One region of the Gracilibacillus caseinilyticus genome, then DNA from elsewhere that is predicted to be linked to it. Evidence: predicted binding sites of a transcription regulator. Region 1 holds the regulator's gene; each other region holds the start of a gene.
What was found. The regulator LexA, encoded in region 1, represses DNA repair genes until DNA is damaged. The targets are predictions, from matches to a motif close to CGAACATATGTTCG.

Region 1 (6,304 bases):
TGGTTCATCCATCGAAGGTTTCGTACGTATCGAAGAATCTGATATGAAACTTCATCCAGATATTGATACATTCGTTGTGTTCCCATGGACTTCTGAAAAAGGAAAAGTAGCACGTTTTATCTGTGATATTTATAATACAGATGGTACACCTTTTGAAGGATGCCCACGCTATAACTTGAAAAGAAACCTAAAAAGAGCAGAAGATTTAGGTTTTACTGCGTTTAATATTGGTACAGAACCAGAATTCTTCTTATTTAAACTAGATGAACAAGGAGAGCCAACATTAGAATTAAACGATAAAGGTGGATACTTTGACCTTGCGCCAACTGACCTTGGCGAAAACTGCCGTCGTGATATCGTATTAGAGCTAGAAGAGATGGGCTTTGAAATTGAAGCATCTCACCACGAAGTGGCACCTGGTCAGCATGAAATTGACTTTAAATATTCTGGTGCAGTAAAGCATGCAGATGATATTCAAACATTTAAACTTGTAGTAAAAACTATTGCACGTAAACACGGTTTACATGCTACCTTCATGCCTAAACCATTATTTGGTGTGAACGGTTCTGGTATGCACTGTAATATGTCATTATTTAAAGGGAAAACAAATACTTTCTTAGATGAAAATGGCCCATTACAACTAAGTGAAACGGCGTATCAGTTCATCGCTGGTATCATTAAACACGCGCTTTCTTTCACTGCTGTAACAAACCCTACAGTAAACTCTTACAAACGTTTAGTGCCAGGATATGAAGCACCTTGTTATGTGGCATGGTCTGGTTCTAACCGTAGTCCATTAATTCGTGTGCCAGCTTCTCGTGGCTTGAGTACTCGTGTTGAGGTACGTAGTGTAGACCCATCTGCGAATCCATACTTAGCACTTTCTGTTTTATTAGCTTCTGGTTTAGATGGTATCGAAAATCAATTAGAAGCACCTAAAGCAGTGGACCGCAATATCTATGTAATGGATAAAGAAGAGCGTGAAGCTAATGGCGTTCAGGATTTACCAGCAACTCTTGCTGATGCTTTAGATCAATTAAAAACAGATGAAACAATCATCGAAGCGCTTGGAGAGCACTTATTCGAGCACTTTATTGAATCTAAAGAAATCGAATGGGATATGTTCCGTACGCAAGTACACCCTTGGGAAAGAGAACAATACATCCAATCATATTAATAAGCAGAAACCCTTGGCACTGTTGGTGTTGGGGGTTTTTCTTTTTCGTAGTTATATTTATCCACCTCGAGACCGTCCCCCGTAAATGATCATCTGATCAACGTAAGTCAACCACGTAGACTCCCGTAGCCCGCAGGACGCGAGGAGCGATGTCCCAGTACTTTAAAAATTTAAAAATAAGAACAATGCTACTATTGAGCACGATTTGCTTCTGTCCCTATTCTTCATGATAGTTTTTATTGGACTCTCTTTTCATATAAAAAAAGAGCATTCTTAGCGAGAATGCTCTCCAACAGACTGTTAAAAATCTTGAGAAGTTCGCCTACTCATCCATGAAAATTTATGGAGTAGGGTAGTAGGGTGTTAAAATATGTTTATAATGACAACCATTAATTGCTATCTTTGCTTAGCTTGAAATTAATTCTATCTGCGTATTCAGGAAAATCAATGAGGGGATTTCTATTCTTTTGAATATGGAATATTTCTTTATTACGGTGTTTTTCGTGTTTGGACACTTCAAATTTTTGATGCCAATTTAGAAGGGTTTCAATATCTAGATCGTTGTATTGATTAATTATCCCAGGATATCTTATCAAAAAGTATAATGTTGCTCTGGCAACCTCACCTTTGCCGCTTTCGGGTTCAAATTTTTCTTTTTCGTATTTTCCGCATTGTGTTTTTATTGTCTCAATGTCCATATCTGGTGTGTAGTCTTTGAAATCAACGTAAGGATAATTGGATCTGGTCGAATTACATTTTTTGTCGCATGTGAAAAGATGGTGTAGATCGCCTCTCATTGGATTATCTTCATCAAACCATGACTGAGGAACGACATGTTCACAATTAAACATGTTGTCACGTTCAATTTTTGCTAATGATTTGATCCACAAATCATCCTCTTCTGATTTATAACTTGACAATTTTTCATACTCTTGTTGCCTTAGTTGTACTGTTTCATGATCTTCTTTGATGGTTTGTTCAGGATCTTTGTGGCTTCCTGAATAGATACTTTTTAAGTTCCCGTCCATATGGAGATCAATTGTAGAATAAAGATAATCACGCGTTTCAGAATTATAAGGAAGTTGATTTTCATGTGTACTTGTCGTTAATCTATTTAGTTGCTCATATAAGTTAGTTGGGTCTGCATCGTCAAAGTTAATGTATCGATAATATTCTTTGATAATGCGTAAATCTTCCTCTTCATCATAGTATTCTTTCGTATTTTTAATTTTCTTTTGATTAATTCTTAATTTCAGCAATGTGTTTTTTAATTTTTCACCTTCCAATTTGTTCATGATTTTCCCCTTTCTTTATGACATAAGAAATGGATAGAAAGATAGGTGCTTAATAGCAACCTACAAAAATGATGTTACAACGATGGGTGGAGAATGATTCTTTATTTCTTTGAAGTTTTATTCGTTTCGTTTACATTTGGAGCAATAATTCTATCTAGTTGGTCAACCAGATTAAGCAAAAGAAAGCCATTACCTTCAGCGCTATTTTGAAATTCAAGTGGTAGGGTACGTCTAACAAGTTGAGCATAAACTTCTGACTCAATAACAGATCTTTCAAACTCTTTTTCACTTAAATTAATGATTAAAGCTAAAGCACCTGCTACATGGGGAGCAGCCATAGATGTTCCTGATAGTTTAGCAAACTTACTATCTAAATAAGTTGATAAAATATCTACTCCTGGAGCTACAAGATCTACCTCATTATTAGTATTCGAAAATGGAGCAATCTGTAAGTTTAAGTCAACAGCACCTACACTAATGACCTCGTTATACGCTCCAGGATAAGCATATTCAGGAGTTTCCTCATTTCCATCTCCTTCATTTCCCGTAGCGACAACGACAGATATATCCTTACTGACTGCATTTTGAATGGCTTCATGCATTTCAGTGATATCATTAGGCCCACCCAAGGACATGGAAATAACTCGTGCCCGTACGTTGTTCGGACCGCGCCATTCAACTGCATAGTTTATCGCATTAATGATCCAGTCATACTCACCTGAACCTTCTCCAGTCAAAGCTTTTAGACTTAATATTTTAGCCTTTGGAGCAACACCCACAACCCCATCGCCATTAAGACTTGCTGCAATAGTTCCTGATACATGTGTTCCGTGACCGTTATTGTCTTCAAAGTTGTTTTGGTCTCCATTATAATCGCTTGTAAAATTTCGTCCGCCAATAATTTGATCTTTAAAGTCTGGATGATCTGACTCAATTCCAGTGTCTATCACTGCAACTACTATATCTTCTCCTTCAAAACCTTTTTCCCACAAGGCAGGGGCCTGTACTAGTTGAACGCCTTCTGGGGTCTCATTTTTGGAATCCTCAATCGATTGAATCGTATAAGGAATTAAGTGAACCTTATTTTGTACCATTTTATAATTCACTCCTTTAAAATTTACCCTCTCTATATAAGGTATGTAATTAGGTTGGAAAAGTTTACTAGATTTACTGATTTTAATATTGTTGTAATAATTTGGAGATAATAGGCTGTGATTGCTAGTTTAATTGTCCTGTGGGTGATAGTTGATGTGTCGGTATCCAATGTCTGCAATCGAAAGAAGGTTTTGTTATATATATTACCTATTTTGATAGACTTCAAACCAATCAAAGAAAAAATATAGGAATTTTTAACAAGTGAAAAGAAGGGGGGTGTATATCTTGGTGTAAAAAGCCTTTGGTAGTATCGCCAAAGGCTTTTTTTGAATCTATTATAAGCTGCGGTATAAGCCGACAACTCTACCAAGAATGCTAACATTATCGTAGATTAACGCATCCATTGTCGCGTTTTCAGGCTGCAGTCGAATATGATCCTTTTCCTTGAAGAAACGTTTTACCGTTGCTTCGCTTTCTTCTGTCATGGCAACTACGATATCCCCGTTTTCAGCTGTGTTTTGCTGTTTGACAATCACTTTGTCTCCATTGAGAATACCGGCTTCAATCATACTGTCCCCTTCAATAATCAATACGAACAACTGTTCACTTGCATGCATTTCATTATGTGGGATTGGGATGTATTCTTCAATATTTTCTACTGCTGTAATTGGAAGCCCTGCTGTTACTTTACCAATTACGGGAGCAAAGGTTGCTTCTGTCTTAGGGATTTCTAAATCGCCATCTTGTGGCAATACTTCAATTGCTCTTGGTTTCGTAGGATCTCTGCGAATATATCCTTTCTTCTCTAATCGCGCGAGATGTCCGTGTACCGTTGAGCTAGATGCTAGACCGACTGCCTCTCCAATCTCGCGAACAGAGGGTGGATATCCTTTTAACTCTACTTGTTCTTTAATATAAGCTAAAATCTCCTCTTGTCGCTTTGATAGATTTGTCATATTTCAATCTCCTAACACGTATTATTTATTAATCAAAGTATAGCATATATAGAATAGCATTACAAACATTCGTTCGAAAAAAGAGTTGACATGAACACTTGTTCGTGTATAATGAAATTACGAACAAAAGTTCTGGGAGGGATGCAAGTTGTTAAAAAATTTATCGAAAGTTGACATTTTTTATTTGATAGCATTTATACTAGGTATTGCATTTTTTTATTTTTCAGCAGTATCAAACTTGTAGAATTGTAGGTGTACGTTTTATGTCTAGAGCCATTATTTATTGTCGGGTAAGTACAAGTAAAGACACACAAGAGACTTCAATCAAACGGCAAAAGGAAGAATTGCGTTATTTTGCATCCCGATATGAGATGGAGGTTGTGCAAGTAATAGAAGAGAAACAGAGCGGTTATGAAATCGAAAGGGAAGGTGTCTTTACTCTCCTCGAAGCATTTCAAAACAACACAGCAGATACATTACTTATCCAAGATGAAACGAGATTAGGGCGAGGAAATACGAAGATCGCTTTACTGCATCAGCTACAACGGTTAGATGTATCCATCTTTTGCTTAGCACAGAATGGCGAATTGCAATTGTCAGAAGGAGATTCGATGGTATTACAAATCGTCTCGATTGTGGAAGAATATCAACTTAAATTACATAACGCTAAAATCAAACGAGGCATGAGAAAAGCTGTTGATAACGGATTTAATCCAGCGGAGAATCTGTCCAATCAACACCTTGCGAAAGGAAGAGAACGCAAACATTTTCCGATCGAAGAAGTGAAACGGCTGAGAAAAAATAATCTGACCTTTCATGAAATTGCATCTGTCTTACGAGGGATGGGATATAATGTTTCGAAAGCCACGGTCCATCGGCGTTATCAGGAATACCAATCACTTGAAAAGTCTATGAAGGAAGATTAAAATAGAAGGACAGGGTATACAAGTTATGTATACTCTTTTTTTCATGGTAAAATACATGCATTCATGTCTGAATAAAAATGATGGAAAAGAAATCGAGGTGTATATATTATGCTTTCCCAAGATAAAATTGCTCGTATTAATGAGTTATCGAAAAAATCTAAATCAGAAGGTTTAACAGAAGAAGAAAAAAAAGAACAAAAAGAATTACGAGAAGCTTATTTGAAAAATGTTAGGAAATCTTTTAAAAATCAATTAAAAGGAATGACGGTCGTTGATCCGAATGGCGATGACGTTACTCCAGAAAAATTAAAACAGTTAAAGAAGAAGAAGTAGTTACTTCTTCTTCTTTAACTACTTGTTCTGGAGCGACCATACAAGTTGAATTTCGGTGAAAAAACTGATAATTCTAACGAAAATTATCGTGTTTTAACTTTAATATACTTGTCATATAGCGGATTTCGTTATAGGATTATAGATGTGCGTACATATTTTTTTGATATTGAAAGGGGAAAAATCATGTCAAACCAAACTGAACAATTGTCTATTAATTCAATCAGAACATTGTCGATAGACGCAATTGAACAAGCAAATTCCGGACACCCGGGCTTACCAATGGGTGCTGCTCCAATGGCATATACGCTTTGGACTGAGCATATGAACCATAACCCAAAAAGTTCTAAATGGTTTAATAGAGACCGTTTCGTACTTTCTGCAGGTCACGGTTCTATGTTACTTTATAGCTTACTTCATTTATCTGGTTATGATGTAACGATTGAAGACCTTAAAGGATTCCGTCAATGGGATTCCAGAACTCCAGGTCACCCGGAAGTTCACCATACTGATGGTGTAGAAGCA
Region 2 (6,304 bases), 480 kb from region 1:
CAACTCAAATTCTGCCACCAAAAGTTGAAGAAGATGATGATAAAAAATGGGAACCACTAAAAAAAGAAATGCCACCTTTACCGATTCATTTTAACAAACAACAGCCAGCACCTGCACCATCCCATTCGCAAGATTTAAAGTGGACACAGCTAACAAATAATTTTGAAGCGAATTTTTATCCGACACCAATCGAAGAAGAGGAAGTGCTGGAAGAACAAAAGGTAAGTCCGCAAAAACCAGTTCATCCTGTTTATCCGCAACAACCACAAGCACCTTGCTATTCATCAGAGGGGATTCCTTATGGTTATGGTCCAGTTGGCCAGGTGCCACCAATGTCACCGCATCATGGCTCTCACCATTGTTACCCAGGACATCACCATGGATACCCTGGCCAAATGCCACAGCAGATGCCACAACAAATGCCGGGTATGCAGCAAGTACAAGGTGCACAACAGCAGGCACCTTCTCAAGGACAACAGGGGTGGTATCAAGCACAAATGCCATCAAATCAAATGATGCCAAGTCAACAACAGCAGATGATGCCTCAAATGCAGCAGCAACAAGGCATGCAACAACAACCAATCCCAATGCAAGGTGACCCGATGATCCCACAGCCGGGAATGCCAAATTATCCGATGATGCCATTACCGTCACAAGGTATGCCGGGACAGCAGCCAATGCCATATCCTTCATACGGACCACAAGGCATGCCACACAATCCGCAAGATGACGACGATTGCGGTTGCGGAGGAAGCAGATAAAATTTTATTTACTCCACTTGTGATAAGTGGAGTTTTTTTCTTTATGAGAAAGGATTTAGATACGCTCATAGAAAATGAGGATGGCGTTGAAAAAGCAAAGTGAAAGTACCTATAAATATGCTTAAGTTAGTTAGGACCAGGGGGTTGGGGTTTTTTGCTCTTTAATTGTATAAGCAATCCTTAACATCAATATCCTCAACATAAAAAAAACTGGTAGAAGATGATATAATATTGTGTTGGGATGATATATCCTGAAATCCGCACGTATGGCAGTGTCACAACATTTTCAATTGTCTGCAGTTATGATAAAGTAAAAGATGGAGAATAAGATAGATTACGAGAGGTGAGAATGTATGGCAGGACACTCTAAATGGAAGAACATTCAAAGAAGAAAAAATGCACAAGATGCGAAACGCGGTAAAATTTTTATGAAGCATGCGAAAGATATATATTTAGCTGCAAAGCAAGGTGGTGGCGACCCGGATATGAATGCGAGTCTTCGTCTGGTAGTAGAGAAGGCAAAAGCAGATAATATGCCAAATGACAATATAGATCGCGCCATTAAAAAAGCAACAGGTGATTTAGATGGAGCGAACTTTGAAGAATTGACTTATGAAGGGTATGGACCAGGTGGTACAGCTGTTATGGTAGAAGTGTTAACCGATAACAAAAACCGTACAGCCTCTGAATTACGCCATGCCTTTAGTAAAAATGGTGGTAACTTAGGTGAGAATGGCTGTGTCGCTTTTATGTTTGATCGTAAAGGTTATTTCGTCATTGATCGAGAGACGACAGATGCGGATGAAGATACCGTGATGTTAGAAGCAATCGAAGCTGGAGCTGAAGAGATGGAAACTGTCGAAGGTGCTTACGAAATATATGCCGATCCTGAAGACTTCCAAAACGTGAAGAAAACGATGGAAGAAAGTGGCTTCACATTTGAAACATCAGAAATCACCATGATTCCACAAACCATGTCAGCAGTAGATGAAGAAGCAGGTAACAAAATGGTTAAGTTAGTTCAAATGTTAGAGGATATGGAAGATGTCCAGGAAGTTCATCATAACATAGAAGCAGACGAAGCAATTATGGAGCAATTGTAAGAATAAAAAGACTGATTCCAAGAATAGGAGTCAGTCTTTTCTTATAAGCAGGAAAAGGATATATTGAATCTCCCGAAGGCAAATTACAAAAATATAGACAGAAGAGGATTAATGTTTCTTAAAATTCAGATTATGTAAAGTGAAACTATTTGACAATGTGGTAATTTTGATTTCATTTATTTGCTTAGCAAAGCTCCGGAAATATGCTCCGCAGGACAAGAAGTGCTTGGCCGGAGCGTTATCCCAGCACATTAACAATTTCAAAATTACCACCAAGCTAGTTAACATAATCGATATTAAAGGAAGTTTTATATATTACGTTAGTTAGGACTGTTAGTGATTAAGCCAATTTTTCTTACGGCAAAGAAACGTGCATTTTACAACCATTATCGTTCTGAAGATTTTTAAAAAAGATGATTATATTTTCACAGTTTGGACATCCTAATAGTAAACATAGCTCGATTGGAGGGTCTTTAATGAGCAAGTTATGGTTACTATTAAACGGAGTCATTGTGGCAATAATAGGCGTTATCAGCTATCAATCTATACAAGAAACACCAAAGAGTAATGCGGAGAGTCCAAAAGAAGTCATGGCAGTTGCACAAGACCCGCTTACAATTGAACTAACATTGGAAAAACATTATATAGATGGCAAAGTAGAGCGGGAGCAAGTTGAAGAAACGATCGCTTCCATGCAGGATTTTTGGGCAGAATATCAGGATTGGCAAGTCATGGAGCAAAAAGAAGGACACATCCGTTTCCGAAAAGAAGTCAACGATATATCTCCATATTTAAAAGCCAATGGCTATTTTGGTATTAAAAATGGCAAGCTGACCATCTTTGAAGGTGTTCCTGTACAAGAATCCGCGGTACAGTCGTTTTACCAGATCGATACCGATGAATTAGAATCACACTTATATGAGCGCTTAAAAGAAGGTATCAAAATTAATACAAAAAAGGATTATTCGGAAGTGTTAGAAACATTCCGTTCCTATCAAAAAGCTGAAGCAGTGAACAGTTGAACGATGATATTATCGTTCAACTTTTTTTATTGATAAAAAGACACTGCAAATGATATTGAACATATTTAAGTGCTCGTTATTCCTATCATTTTATTTCCTCCTACTTCTTGCGAAAGATCGTTAGATAAGCTAAGATTAAATACGAACGTATGCTTGTGAACGAGTGCGAATTTGGAATGAAGAGGAGATCAGTGATATGATTGCATATATAAATGGATTAGTATCGGATATAACGGAACAAACCATTCTGATAGAAACGAATGGAATAGGATATGAAGTAATCTGTCCGAATCCTTATCGCTTTCAAGTACAAACAGGTGAGCAATTAAAGGTTTACACGTATCATTATGTAAGGGAAGATGCACAAATTTTATACGGATTTCAAAACCAGGAAGAAAAAAAATTATTCGCGCAAATCTTAAATGTTTCGGGAATCGGACCTAAAGGTGCATTAGCTGTATTGGCCACAACTTCTGTTAAAGATTTCGTCCTGGCGATCGATCAGGAAGATGAAAAGTTTTTGACAAGTTTTCCGGGAGTAGGGAAGAAGACAGCACGCCAAATGATCCTGGATTTAAAAGGGAAATTACCTTTTGACTTTCATACTGAAGATTTATTTAACCAGCAGCCAGATAAAACAGAGGAAAATAATGCTTTATCTGAAGCGATAGAGGCACTTAAAGCATTAGGTTATTCGGAAAAAGAAATTAATACGATTAAACCAGTCTTAGCGAAAGAGCAGAGTGATGCGGCGGATACATACATACGAAAAGGGTTAGCCTTACTAATGAAATAGAAAGGAGATTCCATGATGGAGGAACGGATTATTTCCAATGAGATCCAAGAAGAAGATTTATCTGAAGAATTAAGTCTGCGCCCAAAAATGCTGAAGCAATACATTGGTCAGCATAAAGCTAAAGATAACTTGGCAATTTTTATCGAAGCTGCCAAAATGAGAAACGAACCACTCGATCATGTATTATTATATGGTCCTCCAGGTCTTGGTAAAACGACGATGGCACAGATTATTGCCAATGAGATGGGTGTCCAATTTAAGCAAACATCCGGCCCGGCCATCGAACGCTCTGGTGATTTAGCAGCGATACTTTCCTCATTGGAAGTCGGTGATGTCTTATTCATTGACGAAATTCACCGACTGCCCCGTGCAGTGGAAGAAATCCTTTATCCAGCAATGGAGGATTTCTGTCTGGATATCGTCATTGGTCAAGGTTCAAGTGCAAGATCTGTTCAACTCGATTTACCGCCGTTTACCTTAGTAGGTGCTACAACTAGAGCAGGTCTTCTATCAGCACCATTACGTGACCGCTTCGGTGTATTATCAAGACTTGAATTTTACGAAGTAGTGGACTTGTGTGCCATTGTCGAACGGACGGCTGACATATTTCAAGTGCAAATAGAAAAAGTAGCTGCGATGGAAGTAGCGAGACGGTCACGTGGCACTCCGAGGATTGCGAATCGTTTGTTGAAAAGGGTACGGGATATTTCGCAGGTTAAAGGTGAACCAAGTATCTCGATCCAAACAACACAGCAGGCGTTAAAGATGTTACAGGTTGATCAGGAAGGGCTTGATCACATTGATCATAAATTATTACTTGCAATCATTGACGGTTTCAAAGGTGGACCTGTAGGCTTAGATACGATTGCAGCGTCCATTGGCGAAGAGTCACAAACAATTGAGGATGTCTATGAGCCCTATTTATTACAGCAAGGATTTATTCAACGTACACCAAGAGGACGGCTTGTTACGTCCAAAGCTTATGCACACTTTGACCGGGAGGTGCCTGAATCTTGACGGACGTCGGTAAAATCTTTATTGTAATAGGGATTGTATGTATAATCGTTGGTCTGTTATGGGGATTCATTGGTAAGCTGCCTGGTGATTTCAGCTTTAAAAAAGGTAATGTATCTTTTCATTTTCCAATCATGACATCAATAATTGTGAGTATTATCCTGACAATTATTTTTGCAATAATAGGACGTTTTAAGTAGAAGGAGTAAAGGCATGAATATAGAAGATTTTGATTTTGATTTACCAGAGGAATTAATCGCACAGACACCGTTACAAGATCGCGCTAGTTCAAGGTTAATGGTGTTAAATCGTGAAAAGCGATCGATCACACATCACCATTTTTACGATATATTAGATTTTCTTGAAAAAGGTGATTGTTTAGTCTTAAACAATACAAAAGTGTTGCCGGCAAGATTGTATGGTATGAAACAGGATACAGGTGCCAAAGTGGAAGTGTTATTATTATCGCAAATAGAAGATAATGATTGGGAAGTCCTCGTGAAACCAGCTAAAAAAATAAAAGTCGGTTCTACGATTGTCTTTGGTGATGGGCAATTAAAAGCGACCTGTATTGATACGAAAGAGCATGGCGGTCGCATCCTTCGGTTAGAATATGAGGGAATTCTTTATGAAGTGCTGGATGAGCTCGGCGAAATGCCGCTTCCGCCTTATATTAAAGAACAATTGGATGAGAAAGATCGATATCAGACTGTTTATGCACGCGAACAAGGTTCAGCAGCAGCACCAACTGCAGGGTTGCATTTTACCAATGAACTTCTCGAACAAATCGAACAAAAAGGAATCGAGATTGCATTTATTACATTGCATGTTGGATTAGGGACATTCCGTCCGGTTAGTGTAGACAATGTCGAAGAACACGAAATGCATGCAGAATTCTATCAGATGACAGAAACAACAGCAAATCAGCTTAATGAGGTAAAGAAGCGTGGAGGCAAAATTATTTCGGTCGGGACAACCTCAACCAGAACGCTTGAAACAATAGCACGTGATACAAATGGTGTATTTGAAGAGCGTAATGGCTGGACGGATATTTTTATTTACCCACCGTATCAGTTTAAAGCGATCGATGGCTTGATTACGAATTTCCATTTGCCTAAGTCGACATTAATTATGTTAGTGAGTGCACTATCAGATCGAGACTTTATTTTAGAGGCCTATAATAAAGCAGTTGCTGAGCGTTACCGCTTCTTCAGCTTTGGTGACGCGATGTTAATTATGTAAAGAAAGGACAACTTTTGATGACTGCGATAAGATATGAACATATAAAAACATGTAAACAAACAGGAGCAAGACTAGGAAAGGTCCATACACCACATGGTTCCTTTGATACTCCCGCTTTCATGCCAGTCGGAACATTAGCGACTGTCAAGACAATGAGTCCAGAAGAATTAAAACAGATGGGGGCAAATATGATCCTGTCCAATACTTATCATTTGTGGCTCAGACCTGGTCACGAAATCGTAAAGGAAGCAGGGGGATTGCACAAGTTTATGAACTGGGATGGTGCAATATTAACTGATTCCGGAGGATTCCAGGTTTTCAGTTTAAGTGACTTACGTAAAATTAAAGAAGAAGGTGTACATTTTC
Region 3 (6,304 bases), 170 kb from region 1:
TTTTTATCTGATTTGCCTGTCTGTTCAAGGAAGTTGTCTTGCTGAAATTTCTTTAACGCATATTCTGTTAAAATGCCGAATTCTCCATCAACTGATGAGTCATAGTACGATAATTTTTGCAATTTATGCTGAAGCATGCGAACAGCCTCATGCTGCATACCATACTTGATGTCAGCCTGTTCCAACACATCATTTTGCATCATTGGGTAAGCATCAATATAAAAGATAAAAGGCTGGCTAAATGCAAAGCTGTATGCGACGGAGTGTTTTACTACCCGTGCTAATTGATCCTGTAACATCATAAAACCACCCCTTGCGAAATTATTACTTACGAAAAATTTATGTTAAAATAGGGGAAATATGATTTTTCGTGATGTTTGTTACGAATTTGTAATATATGTATCCAGGAAGGAAGGAAGACGACTGATGTCAAAAAGTGAACAACAATATTTAGATTTATGTAAAAAAGTATTAAAAGAAGGTACATCCAAAGAAGATCGTACTAATACCGGAACATATTCGATTTTCGGTCATCAAATGCGCTTTAATTTAGCGGAAGGTTTTCCATTATTAACAACCAAAAAAGTTCCTTTTCGCTTAATTGTTAGCGAATTACTATGGTTTATGAAAGGCGATACGAACATCCGGTACTTGCTGCAGCATAATAATAATATTTGGAATGAATGGGCTTTTAAAAACTGGGTCGAGAGTGAAGACTACCAAGGTCCTGACATGGATGATTTTGGCCACCGTTCTCTAACAGATCCAGCCTTCAAGCAGCAATATGACGAACAAATGGCGGTGTTTAAGAAGCAAATATTAGAAGACGATCAATTCGCTGCAACCTATGGTAACCTTGGATCTGTATATGGAAAGCAATGGAGACAGTGGCAAACATCGCAAAATGAAACGATCGATCAATTAAAAGAAGTGGTTGAAGCCATAAAACAAAATCCCTATTCAAGAAGACACATTGTTTCTGCCTGGAACCCGGAGGATGTGCCAACGATGGCTTTACCACCTTGTCATACGATGTTTCAGTTCTATGTAGCAGATGGTAAGTTAAGCTGTCAGCTCTATCAGCGCAGTGGTGATATTTTCTTAGGTGTTCCGTTTAACATTGCAAGCTATGCATTATTAACACTTCTAGTAGCACAAGAATGCGGTTTGGAGTCAGGTGAATTTATTCATACGTTCGGTGATGCACACATTTATTCCAATCACATCGAACAGGTGAAAGAACAGCTATCACGCGATCCGAAAGCCTTACCTTCTGTACATATTAAGGAAGGTGTATCGATTTTTGATATCGAGCTAAATGATATTACATTAGAGAATTATCAACCGCACCCGGCGATTAAAGCACCAGTCGCTGTATAACGTAAGGAGGAATGACGATGATTTCACTATTATTTGCTATGGGAAGTAATCGAGTAATTGGTAAAGACAATGATTTACCTTGGCATTTGCCAAAGGATCTGAAATTTTTCAAAGATGTGACGATAAACCAAACCATTATTATGGGACGCAAAACATTTGAATCAATGAATGGTCCATTGCCAAAAAGGGAAAATATTATTGTAACAAGAGATAAAAACTATACTGCTACAAACAGTCAGGTGATTCACTCGATTGCAGATATACAACAATTAAATGAAGAACAACCTGACAAAGAATGGTTTGTCATTGGCGGGGAGTATATCTTTGAACAAGTATTACCATTCGCCGATCGTATCTATATGACCTACATTGACGAAACGTTTGACGGTGATACGTTTTTCCCTGAATTTGATGAGTCAGACTGGCACCAGACGAAGAAAGAAAAAGGGATAAAAGACGAAAACAATAACTATGATTACTACTTCATTCAGTATGATCGGAAAAAATCGTAATATTTTTACTGTTAATAAAGACAAGGCATGCAAATCGTGATAAGATAAGAAATAAAGTGAGATTGCCATCAATAAAGGATTTACGGTGAAACACTCCAAATATTTTTAGATTTTAATTAAAGGGGCGCATTTTATGCTATCTCAAATTGGCTTTCCTGGACTGATATTGATCCTGATCATTGCTTTAATCATCTTCGGACCTAAGAAATTACCCGAGATTGGCAAAGCAACAGGGGACACGTTACGGGAATTTAAAAAATCAGCACGTGATTTGACAGATGATGAGAAAGAACAGAATGATACGGATACAACGAAGTAATCCTATAATGAGGTGAACGACATGTTTTCAAATATTGGCTTTCCTGGGCTAATTTTAATATTAATCATTGCCTTAGTTATTTTTGGACCTTCTAAATTACCGGAAATCGGTAAAGCAGTTGGCAGTTCACTGCGAGAATTCAAGAAGGCGACCAATGATATTATGAACGATGACAAAGACAAATCAGAAAAATAAGAGCAACAGCGTGGTACAAACGTGGCCGAAGCATTTTCGGTTACCTACATAGGAAATGCAGAATCCCTGTTTCTTCTTTTGAAACAGGGATTGCCTTTGGTACACTGTCTGACGATGAAGGGACGTTGAAAATGGAGGAAGATAAATCATTACCAAATGAAAAAGAGATGGGTTATCTCGAACACTTTGCCGAATTACGAAATCGTTTATTATGGACAGCCTTTATTTTTATATTATTTTTTATGGGCGGTTTGTACTTTGTGGAAGATATTCGTAATTTCTTTCTAAACGATATAGATATAACACTCAATCTTATTTCACCTGAAGAAATTATTTGGGTTATCTTTATGATTGCCTTTATTGTGGCACTTGCTGGAACATTACCTTTTCTCTGCATCCAAATATGGTTTTTTGTCAGACCTGGTTTAACGAAGAGGGAACAACAACTTTCCTTAATTTATATTCCAGTTGTTTTTCTATTATTTTTAGCAGGACTTGCGTTCGGCTATTACATTTTCATTAAACTGATCTTACCATTTGTTCTGTCACTAAATGACGGAATGTTTGAAACGATGTTTACGGTCGAGAATTATTTCCGTTTTATCTTTCGAGTGACTTTACCATTTGCGGTATTCTTTGAAGTGCCGGTAATCACGATGTTTCTAACTAGTTTAGGCATCGTTACACCTCAATTCTTATCGAAAACACGTAAGTACGGGTATTTCATACTGATCATTATCGGGACGATGATTTCACCTCCAGATTTTATTTTGCAAATCATCGTAGCAATCCCGTTAATTATTCTTTATGAAATCAGTATTATGTTATCACGGATGGTTTATCGAAAAAAACAAGACAAACATCGTGAATTCATGGAAAATGAATAAAGAGGATGAGCGAATACGATGAAATCTTTCTATCACTTTATGATGCGTTATCGGGGGAACAAACAATTAGATAATGCTAGAAAATTGGCAGATTGGATGTTTTATGAGCACGATTTCCCAAAACATTCCAATGATTATGATGACATCAGCCGTTACTTGGAATGGCATACACCGTTCCCAGAAGCTATATCAACATTTGATAATCTCTGGGACAGCTATATAGAAGAAGAAAAGCCATGAGTAACCTCATGGCTTTTACTTATGGTGAAAACGAAGCGATACGATTTGATCAAACCGTAACTTTAGCTTGTTATTTTGTGCTGTAAGTAAGTTCAATTGTCGTCCTATTAAATCAGCTTTTATAATAGTACCGACAGTTTTTTTATATGTTCCGTTATCCTTAAAGTCTATTTCGATAGCAGCTGATGTGTGTATGGCTTCCTGAATGGTATGCTCCATCTCTGCTGAGTCATCCTCGCTTAATATGGAAGGATCTACCGTATCTTCTTCTTCAAAAAAATCTTGCAACATCTTGACATGCTCCGGTAACATTAAAGATGCCCATTTTATATTACCTCGATCATTCATCAATGTAATCACCTCAATATACAGTGTACACAAACGGACGTTCTGTTTCAATGGACTTCGATCATTTGTTCGTGTATAATTATAAGTAAAATATGGAAAGGATGGTGCGTGTTAGGTGAAAATTATTCATACAGCAGATTGGCATTTAGGCAAAATCGTTCATGGTTTACATATGACAGAGGACCAGGGAGAGGTGTTAAGAGAGCTTCTCACTATTTTGGAGAAAGAAAAGCCTGATCTTCTGATTATAGCAGGTGACTTATACGATCGTGCTGTACCTCCGCGCGAAGCAGTAGATATATTAAATGCATTCTTAACGAAGGCATCCGTTGAATTAGAGATACCGATTGTAGCGATCTCAGGAAATCATGACAGTCCAGACCGTCTTGGTTTTGGTGCGAGCTTGTTTCGTTCCAAGCAATTATATGTAGCAACCACGATAGAAGATATTTTTCACCCTGTTCATTTACAGGACTCTGATGGTGATGTGTATATTCATATGGTCCCATATGTCGAACCAGAGCAAGTGAAAGCATATTTCCAGGATGCCACCATTCAAACGCATCAAGCTGCTATGGAATGTATTATTGCCCAATTGAGAGAAAAGATGACAGAGCACCCGGACGCACGTCATCTACTAGTTGGCCATGCATTTATCGCAGGAGGGATGGAGTCAGAATCAGAAGAAAGACTGACCATGATTGGAGGGACTCCCTATATCGACGCAAGCCTGTTTGATGCATTCGATTACGTAGCATTAGGGCACTTACACCAGCCACAAAAAATCAAAAGCGAGTATATCCGTTACAGTGGCTCTCTAATGAAATATTCTTTTTCTGAAGCCAATCACCGTAAATCCGTTACCTTGCTTGAACTCACAAATGAGGACAAGCAATTATCGACCATACCACTAAACGCGCCAAGAAATTTACGTGTGCTCGAAGGCTATTTTCAAGATCTGTTAGATGGAAAAATTGCAGAACCAACAGAAGATTATTTACAGATACGCTTGCTGGATGACGGACAAATCATGGATCCAGTCACTAAGCTCCGCAAACTCTATCCGAATATTCTTCGACTAGAACGAAAAAACCCATACGTACATCAATCGTTACGAGAGCTGCAATCCATTAAAGAGAAGCAAGAAATGTCGCATGAGCAATTATTTGCTGCCTTTTATAAAGAAATCAAAAAAACAGAACTGTCTGAAGAACGAGAAACGTATATAAAAAGAGTTATTCATCAAGTCATGACGGACGAAAGGAGGAAATAAGATGCGTGCGTTACAATTGGAAATGACAGCATTTGGTCCTTATCGTGAGAAACAGCTTATTGATTTTACCGAACTGGGTGCTGAACCGATCTTTTTAATTACTGGTCCTACAGGAGCGGGAAAGACGACGATCTTTGACGCTATCTGTTTCAGCTTATACGGCAGGGCAAGTGGTGCTGATCGAGATCAGGAAGCATTTCGAAGCCATTTTGCAGAGGTTGATAATCAAACGAACGTTCGCTTCACTTTCTTATTACACGGAAAAAAATATCAGGTAACGAGAAGTCCCAAACAACTTAAACCTAGGGCACGAGGAGAAGGATACACAGAAGAAGTAGCAAGTGCCAGTTTATATGTGTCTAATCAGCAGGAAGAATGGGAACTGCTTGTCTCCAAGATTAAAGAAGTGAACGAAACTCTTGAACAGATGATCGGATTGGATTATGAACAATTCAAGAAAATGATCATGATTCCACAAGGAGAGTTTCGCAAATTAATTTCTGAAAATAGTAAAGAGCGGGAGGAAGTATTACAAAAAATCTTCCGCACGTATCTGTATCGCAATATTACTGAAAAATTAAAAGAAGAATCTGCCGAAATAAAAGAACAAATAAGCAAGTTAGAATGGCGGCGTCAGCAAGAATTAGACAAGCTCCCTGAAGGAACAATAGATGAGCAATCAGACGCAAAGACAAAGGAACAACTAGAAGACCACCTCCTTAGCCTTGATGAACAAAAAGAAAATGGTAATCGCCAGTTAGAACAAATGACAGATCAATTAACGAATTTGCAAGAGACGTTCTACCAGCAAAAACAATTAGTAGACTATTTCACCGAATATGAGCAACTGAATATAAAACAACAGCAATTAGCAGAAATAGAGCCTGAAATAAAGCAACGGACAGAGCGGCTGGAGCTTGCGAAGACCGCTGATAAAATAAAACCAGTAGAAACATTACTGCAAACACGAAAACAAGAATGGCAGCAACACCAACAATCATTAACCACTTTGAAACAGCAATTAGAAACGAATCAGTCTCGTTATACACAAATCAAAGAAACTTATGAACAGGAACAAAAGAAGGAACCCGAACGAGAATCATTACAATTTCAGTTGAAAGAGCAACAAAAACTGTTAGATATGATGGAT

Region 2: a site for LexA is predicted at 3,029-3,042, ahead of ruvA (Holliday junction branch migration protein RuvA). Genes of this name have one in related genera too.
Region 3: a site for LexA is predicted at 3,940-3,953, ahead of MUN88_RS16430 (YolD-like family protein). Genes of this name have one in related genera too.

What each region holds. Positions count from the first base shown of each region.
Region 1 is NZ_CP095072.1:3,605,398-3,611,701, reverse strand. It holds gene glnA (type I glutamate--ammonia ligase) at 1-1,177, shown strand, start outside; gene MUN88_RS17320 (endonuclease I family protein) at 1,567-2,472, opposite strand; gene MUN88_RS17315 (S8 family peptidase) at 2,574-3,566, opposite strand; gene lexA (transcriptional repressor LexA) at 3,903-4,523, opposite strand; gene MUN88_RS17305 (YneB family resolvase-like protein) at 4,787-5,449, shown strand; gene MUN88_RS17300 (DUF896 domain-containing protein) at 5,558-5,782, shown strand; gene tkt (transketolase) at 5,966-6,304, shown strand, end outside.
Region 2 is NZ_CP095072.1:3,124,106-3,130,409, forward strand. It holds gene safA (SafA/ExsA family spore coat assembly protein) at 1-761, shown strand, start outside; gene MUN88_RS14730 (YebC/PmpR family DNA-binding transcriptional regulator) at 1,115-1,864, shown strand; gene MUN88_RS14735 (BofC C-terminal domain-containing protein) at 2,341-2,886, shown strand; gene ruvA (Holliday junction branch migration protein RuvA) at 3,083-3,682, shown strand; gene ruvB (Holliday junction branch migration DNA helicase RuvB) at 3,698-4,699, shown strand; gene MUN88_RS14750 (DUF2905 domain-containing protein) at 4,696-4,896, shown strand; gene queA (tRNA preQ1(34) S-adenosylmethionine ribosyltransferase-isomerase QueA) at 4,910-5,938, shown strand; gene tgt (tRNA guanosine(34) transglycosylase Tgt) at 5,956-6,304, shown strand, end outside.
Region 3 is NZ_CP095072.1:3,437,297-3,443,600, forward strand. It holds gene MUN88_RS16395 (C40 family peptidase) at 1-302, opposite strand, end outside; gene MUN88_RS16400 (thymidylate synthase) at 427-1,380, shown strand; gene MUN88_RS16405 (dihydrofolate reductase) at 1,398-1,892, shown strand; gene tatA (twin-arginine translocase TatA/TatE family subunit) at 2,026-2,211, shown strand; gene MUN88_RS16415 (twin-arginine translocase TatA/TatE family subunit) at 2,233-2,406, shown strand; gene tatC (twin-arginine translocase subunit TatC) at 2,538-3,293, shown strand; gene MUN88_RS16425 (YozE family protein) at 3,312-3,533, shown strand; gene MUN88_RS16430 (YolD-like family protein) at 3,549-3,881, opposite strand; gene MUN88_RS16435 (exonuclease SbcCD subunit D) at 3,997-5,154, shown strand; gene MUN88_RS16440 (AAA family ATPase) at 5,156-6,304, shown strand, end outside.